DNA from 3 places in the Faecalibacterium sp. Marseille-Q4164 genome. Region 2 is predicted to be linked to each of the others. Evidence: riboswitches for the same ligand, from Rfam matches in the RefSeq annotation. Region 2 holds a riboswitch; each other region holds the start of a gene.
The links. A riboswitch is a leader RNA that binds a small molecule or an ion and turns the genes downstream of it on or off. The one in region 2 is predicted to bind cyclic di-GMP.

Region 1: it holds a riboswitch for cyclic di-GMP, as region 2 does, so the genes downstream of both, J3352_RS09365 (CAP domain-containing protein) here and J3352_RS09715 (leucine-rich repeat protein) in region 2, are expected to answer to the same signal.
Region 3: it holds a riboswitch for cyclic di-GMP, as region 2 does, so the genes downstream of both, J3352_RS14390 (leucine-rich repeat protein) here and J3352_RS09715 (leucine-rich repeat protein) in region 2, are expected to answer to the same signal.

The regions. Positions count from the first base shown of each region.
Region 1 is NZ_JAFREJ010000009.1:57,153-60,428, reverse strand. It holds gene rnhA (ribonuclease HI) at 1-458, shown strand, start outside; gene J3352_RS09370 (hypothetical protein) at 455-967, shown strand; gene J3352_RS09365 (CAP domain-containing protein) at 1,077-1,946, opposite strand; cyclic di-GMP riboswitch class I at 2,079-2,154, opposite strand; cyclic di-GMP riboswitch class I at 2,280-2,355, opposite strand; gene bilS (flavodoxin family protein BilS) at 2,475-2,978, opposite strand; gene bilR (bilirubin reductase) at 3,006-3,276, opposite strand, start outside.
Region 2 is NZ_JAFREJ010000010.1:50,929-54,204, forward strand. It holds gene J3352_RS09715 (leucine-rich repeat protein) at 1-1,862, opposite strand, end outside; cyclic di-GMP riboswitch class I at 2,022-2,097, opposite strand; gene J3352_RS09720 (MATE family efflux transporter) at 2,364-3,276, shown strand, end outside.
Region 3 is NZ_JAFREJ010000005.1:37,436-40,711, reverse strand. It holds gene trmB (tRNA (guanosine(46)-N7)-methyltransferase TrmB) at 1-397, shown strand, start outside; gene J3352_RS07175 (putative ABC transporter permease) at 399-1,448, shown strand; cyclic di-GMP riboswitch class I at 1,690-1,765, shown strand; gene J3352_RS14390 (leucine-rich repeat protein) at 1,964-3,276, shown strand, end outside.

The sequences.
Region 1 (3,276 bases), on a different contig from region 2:
AAGTCGAAGTTTACACCGATGGCGCGTGCAGCGGCAACCCCGGCCCGGGCGGCTGGGGTGCAGTGCTGCGCTACCGCTTCAACGGCAAGGTCTACGAAAAAGAGCTCAGCGGCGGCGATGCTTCCACCACCAACAACCGGATGGAGCTGACCGCCTTTATCGAGGCCCTGCGCCAGCTCAAGGAGCCCTGTGAGGTGAGGCTGTGCTCTGACAGCCAGTACGTCATCAATGGGCTGGAAAAGGGCTGGGCCAGGGGCTGGAAGCGCCGGGGCTGGAAAAAGTCCGACGGCTCCCCTGCCCTGAACCCCGACCTGTGGGAACAGGCATTGGAGCAGGAAGCCCGGCACAAGATCACCTATGTCTGGGTCAAGGGCCACGCAGGCCACCCGGAAAACGAGCGCTGCGACCAGCTGGCCGTGGCACAAAGTCAGGCACACGGAGGGAGACAGGGACGATGAGCGATACATTTCTGCCCGGCAGCGGGTTCGATACCTATGAGCAGCAGGACAAGGTGCTGGTGGGCCTGTGCGGCGGCACGGGCTGCAAAGCAGCTGTCCGCATTTTACAGCAGCAGGGCTTTGCGGTGATGGGCGCTGTGGTGCGTCTGTGCACCGATGACCCCGTTGTGGATGCCGCCAAGGAAGCCGCCAAGGCTCTGGGCATCGAGTGCATCACCCTGAATGCCAGCGAACTGGCCAGCCAGCTGGCCGAGGAGACCGCTGCCCCGGCCGACCTGCGCTTCCCCGCCCTGCTGGCGGCGGCTGACCGGCTGGGCATCCAGTACATTGCCACCGGCCACCGCGCCCGGGTAGAGACCGGTGCAGACGGCGTGCACGTCCTCTGCCCTGCCGAAATTGCGGACGAGAGTGCCCGGCTTGCCGCCCTGCCGCAGGAGACGCTGGGCCGGCTCATCCTGCCCTTGGGCGATTTCAGCCCCGAGGATGTGGCTGAGATGGCAGCAGAATAAAAAACAAAAGAGATGCACCCTGCCTTCCTGAAACCGGTTCAGGGAGCGGGGTGCATCTCTTTTTGCTTTATTTTATTTCATCGTACAACGCTCAATGGAAGTCATCCGCTTACTTTGCGAAGATCTGGATCCAGTTGTGGCCCCACTGAGAATTGGCATCGTAGTTGTAGCCAAGGCACATATACTTGGCGGCGGGGTCCATGATATTGACACGGTGGCCTTCCGAAGCCATCCAGTCTGCAACGACTTTTTCGGGCGTGGTCTCGCCCCAGGCGGCATTCTCGCCGGTGGCGGTATCAGACACACCGTACTCCTTCAGCACGGTGAAACAGTTGGTGCCATCGGGGCGGGTGTGGGAAGCGACCTTTGCCACTTCCTTTGCGCGCTCATCGGCGGCGGCCTGCAGCTTGGCATCGCCCATAGCCAGAGGTGCCAGATTTTCCTTTGCACGCTCAGCGTTGACCAGCGCCAGCACTTCCTGTGCAAAACCGTTCTCACTGGTGCCGCGGGCGTAGGTGAAGATCATCACCCAGTAATTGCCATACTCGCCGCCCTCGTAGTAGCCAATGCCAACGGAGGTGGCATCCTTGTCCAGCATCCGCTCCTTGAAGAAATCGTAGCGATTCCAGGCGGCGACCACATCCGAAGCATCCTCAGCAGCTGCCCAGTAGTTCTCGCCCACGGAAACATCGTCCACACCGTACTCCGGCAGGATGGTGAACTCGCGGCTGCCATTGGGGCGGTTGTAGGAGTAATTGACGGTAAGTTCTTTTGCACGGGCCTGTGCGGCAGCATTCAGTGCGCTGCTGCCCATGCTCAGAGGAGCCACACCAGCCTGTGCACGCTCTGCGTTGACGAGCTGCAGCAGCTCATCGGCCTTGGAAGCTGCGTGTGCGGGCATTGCCAGAACAAACATCAGGCAGATGAATGCGGCGCAGCAGACCAGATTCTTCAGGACTTTCATCGAAGCGTTACGCATGGTGTTGAACCTCTTTTGTGTTACCCCATGAAAAAAGGTGTCGATTGCTGGTATACTCGGCAATCGACATCTGATGCTTCAGATGAAGGTCACTCAACACCCATTCTCCGCTGTGGAGACCCTCAGGTGATGAGAAGCAACTGGCTGCCATTTTACAGGCCCTATAGCTTTGCGTCACAGCCTTTCGACTGCTTTGCCGAGGATATTCAGTTTTGCGTGCCTTTCTTCTTTTGGGAAGAAATTTGAGAACGAAAAAAGGTGTTGTTCTGCAATACACTCAGCAAAACAACACCTAGAAAATCTAAGCAGGTCGCCCAAAGAAAGATTTCTTTGAGAAGCAGCTGGCTGCCATTTTACAGGCCCTGTAGCTTTGCGTCACAGCCTTTCGACTGTTTTGCCGAGAATATTCAATTCACCTTGAGGAGCCGTTTCCATTTCCTCGACGCTATCCTACCACATCGGACAGAACCTGTCAACTGTTTTGGAGCAGCTTTCTCAAAAAATCTGCTTTTTTGAAGAGTTCTTCCGTTATGCCTGCACCTCTGCCGCCTTTTTGCGCAGCAGGTCGAGGTCTGCGGCATCCGGGTGAGCCAGCGCCTTGTCAAAGTTCTCGATCAGCATCTCGAGGTTGGGTGCATGGTTGGGCTGCTGCAGCATCTTTTCGTACTGCTGGCGCACAATCATGGGCATCTTGCCCTGGCACATATAGGTTCCAATGACCGTGTTGCTCTCATCCAGCGATTTCTGCACCGCTGCCAGGATCTGCTCGAAATATTCCGCACTGCCGCCAAAGCCTGCGGTGCCGAACAAAAAGACCCGCTTCCCCTTCAGGGTCTGCAAAAAGGCGGTGAGGGTGTCATCGGCATGGCCCTTGTCCGTCCAGAAGCCGATGTAAAGGGTCTCAGCCTCCAGTGCCTCCGGGGCCGGTGCTCCGAAGTAGGTGCACTCATTCTGGGGCAAGCTTGCGCGAAGGGTGTCGGCCAGCAGGCGGGTGTTGCCGGTCTTGCTGCTGAAAACGATGGCGTAGCTCATGGTCATTCTCCTTTATTATGTTTGAGATCAGATGCTTCCCTGTTCTTTTGCGTTCAGGGCATCATAGATACAGCGGGTGCCCTGATGGGCGATCAGGCCGCCCAGGCACTTTTTGTTGCAGCGGACACAGCGGTGGATCTTTGCCGCATTGCCGCTCTGCAGTTTGTTGACCCAGTTGGGGTCGGCCAGCAGCTGGCGGCACATTGCTGCGCACTGGATGCGGCCGCTGGCAAGCTGCTGCTCCACAAAATCGGGGTCGTTCAGGCCGCCCACACCGCAGAGCGGCACACTGGTATAC
Region 2 (3,276 bases):
TCCTCGGTTTCGGTCTGGCATTTAGCGTCCTCATACCATTTTGCGGTACATCCAGCCTTGGTTACGCTGTCAAAACCGGTCTTATTCATGTCAACAATGCCGCCATCGACAACAAAGACAATGCCTACATTTTTACCCAACCCACTATCATTGTTGGTTGCTCTCGGATTTGCAGATTCGTCATTCACATAAATGCACACATTGGGATTAAGTGGTTGTCCACTCGTAGAAGAGCCCAGGCAACCGTTCATATAATGAATCTCGTCGCAACCTGTAAAATCAATCTTCTTCAAATTTGCACACTCACAGAAAGTTCGATTTCCAAGTTTTACGTTATTGGCTCTCACCGCAAAGGTTTCAAGCGCCTGTGCGTTACGGAAAGATGCTACCACAGCTTGTTTTCCATCTTTATCCTCATATTCATCTTCTGTGTAAGTATCAACATCGATGTCAACATGCTTCAGTGTAGTATTTCCAGAGAAAGCATAGGTATTTTCAGCTGGAATGTGCGCATCTCCGCCTGTTACATTCAATGTTTCCATACTCGGAAATACTGACGGTCGCACATATTGCAGGTTTTGGCCACAAACATTTACCGTTGTTATTCCAGCATTTTTAGAAAATATATCGTGCCAAAGACTCCCGTCTGTTTGATCTTCCTTACCACTCTTTAACGCACCTTTTAACTCAACTGCATTGATTGTGGTCACCGCAGGATCACTTCCACTTCCCCTAAAAGGATCTCCACCTGTACAAATGACTTCTGCACCATCCAGAATATCAAGTTCTTTGATGCCGCACGCAGTAAATACCTTTTCCCCTAATGTTACCTTGCCCCGAAATGTCAATTTATTAAAATTTTGACAAGCATAAAATGCAGAATCTCCAATGTTACTGATTCCTTCCGGCACATCTAATGTAGTAATAGCTGTCGAATAAAATGCGAAAGGTTGAATCTTTTTTACAGCACTGCCTAATGTAATATCTGTCAATTCTGTACATCCATTCGCAAAGCTTCTCGGTACTTCCTCAGTATTTACAATCAGTTTCTTCAATCCAGAACCATTGAACGCATTAGAATCCGTACCTCTCAAACCAATCTGAATACCATCTGTCAGCGTAAAACTCTCAAGATGAGGCATCTGCTCAAATGCACGGGCACCAATATACTTCAAATTGCTCCAGTTATCAAAATCAACTGTAAACTGTGTTCCACGGAACGCAGCACAACCAACGCCAGTAAAGCTACTGGGAAGCCACTTCGTCAGCTCTTTGCCGTCACCCAGTTTGGAGCAGAAATCAAACATACTGGTTGGAACATATGTACCAGTATACGTTCCACCATTCGTATCGTTATCCTTAAGGCTAGGTGCCGTAAAATTGGGTGCCCATTCAACATCCGTAAGTTCACTATCTGCGCGGTAGATGTAATCACCCAAATAGTTAATGCTTGCAGGAATATTTGTCTTGGTCAGTGCAGTAAGATTTCGGAAAGCATTACCACCAATACCGGTAACGCCCTCTTCAATTTTAACCTCTTTGATTACATTTGAAAAAGCTGCCCAAGGGCGGGTATCTTCCGTATTGCCGTACTTATAATCCGCCATACGGCCGGTACCAGAAATGGTCAGAACGCCGGTTTCCTTATTGAAAGCCCACTGAACACTCTTTTCCTGATTCTCTGCACCACAATAACCAGAGGTTTCTGCTTTGCTTTCGGTGCTATTCTTGCCAGTAACAGTGGTTGTCTCCGCAGTTTTGGTGCTCGTTCCCTCTGCAAACGCCGAAACCGCAGTAGCAGGCATCATGGAAACTGCCATGCTCACTGCCAAGGCGGCGCTGATCACTCGTTTCAATCTCATAAAAATCCTCCTTTTATGAATTATTCCCAAAATATAACCATGCCCGCACAAAGCAAAAAGAGCGCCGCACCGGCCAAATGGCTGGTACAACGCTCTGCGTTTTGTACTTTGGGAATCTACCGCCCCTTGAGGTGATGCCCATGTGCGGTATGGTTGAGAAAGTGCGGCTGGCTGCCATATTACAGGCCCTTTAGCTTTGCGTCGCAGCCTTTCGATTGGTTTGCCGATTCTTCTGTTTTTATGTGGCAACTTACACAAAAATCATAAAACTTTTTTTTTTTTTTTGTCAATAACCCAAAAACATCTTTGGCAAGTTGCACAAAAGCGACAGTGTTTGTATGACATTTTCGGATAGCAGCATCTCCCCGGGGAGAAGTGTTCCGTTTGGGAAAAGGCGGCGTGTTTCCTCGCTTTTTCGTTGAAATATGCCAAGTTTTATGATATAGTAGTAGTCGTTTTTACGTTTCACTCCCCTATTCTCCCCGCGGAAAGGAAGCATCCATGAACCTGACAAAGCAGTTCTTCAAGTATGTGTCGCAGAATATTTTCGGTCTGATCGGCACATCGTGCTATATTCTGGCCGACACCTATTTCATCGCCCAGGTGGCGGGCACCGACGGCGTGACCCTGCTGAACCTCTGCCTGCCCATGTACAACCTGATCTTTGCCTTCGGCTCGATGATCGGCCTGGGTGCGGCCACCCGGTACGCCATCCTGCAGGCGCAGGGCGAGGCGCGGGCGCAGCGGTATTTTTCCAACGCCATCCTCTGCGCCTGCCTGATCGCCATCCCGTTCATGCTGGCGGGCGCGTTCTGCCCGGGCACGCTCCTGCAGCTCATGGGCGGCGATGCGGACATTGTGGCGCTGGGCCTGAACTACACCCGCATCTTCCTGCTGTTCACACCCTTCTTCATGTGCAACTACATCCTCTCGGCCTTCGTCCGCAACGACGGCGACCCGTCCCTTGCCATGGTGGCCACCCTGAGCGGCAGCCTGTTCAATGTGGTGTTCGATTACATCTTCATCTTCCCCATGGAGCTGGGCCTGCCCGGCGCGGCGCTGGCAACCGCCATCTCGCCGGTGCTCAGCATCGCCATCTGCAGCCGCCACTTCTTTCAAAAGAGCAACACGCTCACCTTTGTCCGGCAGGCCCCCTCGGCCCGGCTGCTGGTGCAGAGCTGCCAGCTGGGCATCTCCGGCTTTGTCGGGGAGCTCTCCTCTGCTGTGACCACCACCGTGTTCAATTTCCTGCTGCTCCGGCTGGCGGGCAACGTGGGCGTGGCCGCCTACGGCGTGGTGGCAAACTTTGCGCTGGTGGCAACAGCCATCTTCAACGGCGTGGCCCAGGGTGCCCAGCCGCTGATCAGCCAGTGCTACGGCAAAAATGAGATGACCGGAGCAAAAAAGCTGCTTC
Region 3 (3,276 bases), on a different contig from region 2:
CTATATCAACTTCTGCAACCCGTGGAGCAAGAACGCTTCCTCCAACAAGCACCGGCTCACCTATCCCCGCCAGCTCATCCAGTACCGCGAATTCCTGAAGGACGGCGGCGAGATCTACTTCAAGACCGATGACGACGACCTGTTCCGCGACAGCCTGGAGTACTTCCCCGCTTCCGGCTACGAGATCACCTGGAAGACCTTTGACCTGCACGAAAACGAGCCGGAGTGGAACATCCGCACCGAGCACGAGGGGATGTTCACCGAGATGGGCATCAAGATCAAGGCCCTGATCGCCAAAAAGCTGCCCGGCGATGCCGCCGTGACCTGGATCGAGCCCAAGGTCCTGAAAAAGAGGAAGGCTGCGGAGGAAGCCGCTGCCGCCGCAAAGGAGGAGTAAGATGTCCTTTTTTGTCAACACCATGGTCTGCGGCTTTTCGCTGTATCAGATCCTGGCGTTTTTCCTGATCTACTCCTGCCTGGGCTGGTGTTTGGAGGTCATCTATGCCGCCGTTTCCACCGGCCAGCTGGTGAACCGCGGCTTTCTGAACGGCCCGGTCTGCCCCATCTACGGCTTTGGCATGATCATCGTGCTGTTCACCCTTTCGCCGCTGGCAGACAACCTGCTGCTGCTCTATATCGGCGGCGTGATCCTGCCCAGCGTGCTGGAGCTGGTGGGCGGCTGGGCGCTCTACAAGCTCTACCACACCCGGTGGTGGGATTACAGCGACTTCCCCTTCAACATCGGCGGATATATCTGCCTGGAGTTCTCCCTTTTGTGGGGCGTGGGCACCGTTGTGGTGATGAAGGCCGTTCACCCCGTGATCGCGGGCTTTGTGGCGATGGTCCCCCAGATGGTGGGCTTTGTCCTCATGTGCATCCTGTACGCCTGCTACGCCGCCGACGTGGTGGTGACCGCCTTTGCGGCCTCTGACCTGGCCCGTGAGCTGGATGCCCTGGAAAAGGTGGCCGACAGTATGCACGCCGTGTCCGATGCCATGACCGAGCTGCTGGGCACCACCGCCATGGATGTGGACCAGAAGATGGACGAGAGCCGCCTGCAGCTCAAGCTGGCGGCTGCCGAGGCCCGGGACAATGCCGCCAAACTGAGCCCCCGGGATGCCGCTGCCGCCCTGCGCGCCAAGGCCGACGAGGCCATGGAGGCTGCCCGCAAGTCCTCCCAGGAGGCCCGGCTCAATGCCTCTGAGGCCGCCACTGCCGTCAAGCTGGCTGCCAAGGGCACCGCAGAGCGCACGGCAGAGCTGCTCCGTCTGGAACAGCTGGCCGAAGAGCTGCAGGCCCGCAGCGAGGAGATGCGCGCCCGCACCCGGAGCTCCAAGTACTTTGGCAAGGGCCGTATGCTCCGCGCTTACCCCAAGCTGCGCCACGGCGAAAAGCACCGCTCTCTGGACGAGCTGCGGGAGCGCCTGAAGTACGAGCGCAGGCACTGACCCTGCCCGCTGCAGCAACCCCAAATGCCCCTGACCGGCTTCTTTCGGTCAGGGGCATTTTTCTTGCACTGCATTCTCCATAAAGTCAGGCAGATCTTGTTCTGCTGCACGATTTTGTTTTCTTTATGTTTTTCACATTGTACACTTCTTTTGTATACTTCTCCAAACTTTCTTTCGTCATATTGACAAAAAAAAAAGAAAAGCGTATCTTGTTCTGTGCAAAATGCCATTTCCGCTAAAACTGAAGAATCGGCAAACCAGTCGAAAGGCTGCGACGCAAAGCTACAGGGCCTGTAACATGGCAGCCAGCTGCACGTTATTCTCTCCGGGTAAGGTAATACGAAACCTTGCACCTCCTTGTGAAGATGCGTCGGCTTCCCTTCAGGAGAGCGAGCGCACAGCGGGCCTACAAGGGTTCAGAGCGTCGTACCAGCCGTTTGGCCGGTGCGGCGCTCTTTTGTTTTGGCTGAAATAAAGAGAGTTTTGGGAAAATCATTGAAAAGGAGTAAAGAATTATGAGACCTAAGCGTTTGATCAGCTTATTGGTTGCGGTCTGCATGATGATCACCATGCTGCCCCTGTCGGCAGTCACGGCATTTGCGGCAGATATTCCCGCTCGTGGAGAAGATGAATTTGATTATCAAGGTTTGCGATATAAGAAACTGAGCAGTTCCACTGTCTCCGTTGTGGGGCCTGTGGAAGTACAGACGGAGAGAGTAATTCCTGAAACAGTTGTAAATAATGGTACAACATATACCGTTACAGAAATCGGTGACCGTGCATTTGATTGCCGACTGGTAGACAGCACTCCCTATAAAGATTATGTTGGAAAGCCAAATTTTGTTAGTATAAAAATACCAAAAACTATAACAAGAATTGGGGCATACGCATTTCGCCAGTGTGGTGACTTGCACACTAACTCCGGTCTTGTTAATGTTATTTTTGATAGTGAAAGTCAGTTGAAATTGATTGACCATGACGCATTCGCAAATTGCTGTGCAATTAGAGAATTTGAACTTCCCCGTGAGGTAGAAACTATTGGCGAAAACGCATTCTATGATGATTGGTGTATTAAAAAATTCACTTTTCAAGAAGGCTCAAGACTAAAAAGTATTGGTGGGAACGCATTCCATTGCAATTCTAGTTTACAGAGCCTCACCCTTCCTTCAAGCGTAACTAATATTGACCATCATGCATTTTATCAATGCAGTAGCCTTGATGAATTTGTCATTCCTGATGGCGTTGAAAGTATTGAGCGAGCAATGTTTGCTGAATGTTCAAAATTAAAAACAGTTACTGTTCCAAATAGTGTGAAAAAAGTTGTTCAAAAGGCATTTTTGAAATGTTCTTCCTTAGAAAATGTCGTTTATAAAGGTACTGCTGACCAATGGGATAATTTAATTAACAGTTCGAACTTTGAACAAACGGATAATGGAAATTTCAAAAATCCTACTGTGCTGAAATATCTTTGCACCGTCACTTTTGAAATGAACGGCCACGGCACCGCACCCGTAGCTCAGACTATTTACACTGGCGACAAGCTTGCAAAAGTTGCAGAACCCACCGCCGCCGGGTATACGTTTGGCGGCTGGTACACCGACAAAGAACTGACCAAAGCATTTGATGTTGAAAACGATACCGTTTCCGGCGATACCACCCTGTACGCCAAGTGGGAAGCCATCCCCGACCATGAATTGACTGTGAAAGTCGGCACCTTTACCTACGATGACAACGCCGCCAGCGACAAGGGCAATGTTTACGAGGGTGCTCTTGTTACCGTGACCTTCGACGAAAACAACCAGCTGTGGAAGGACAGCGGCCTGAGCTT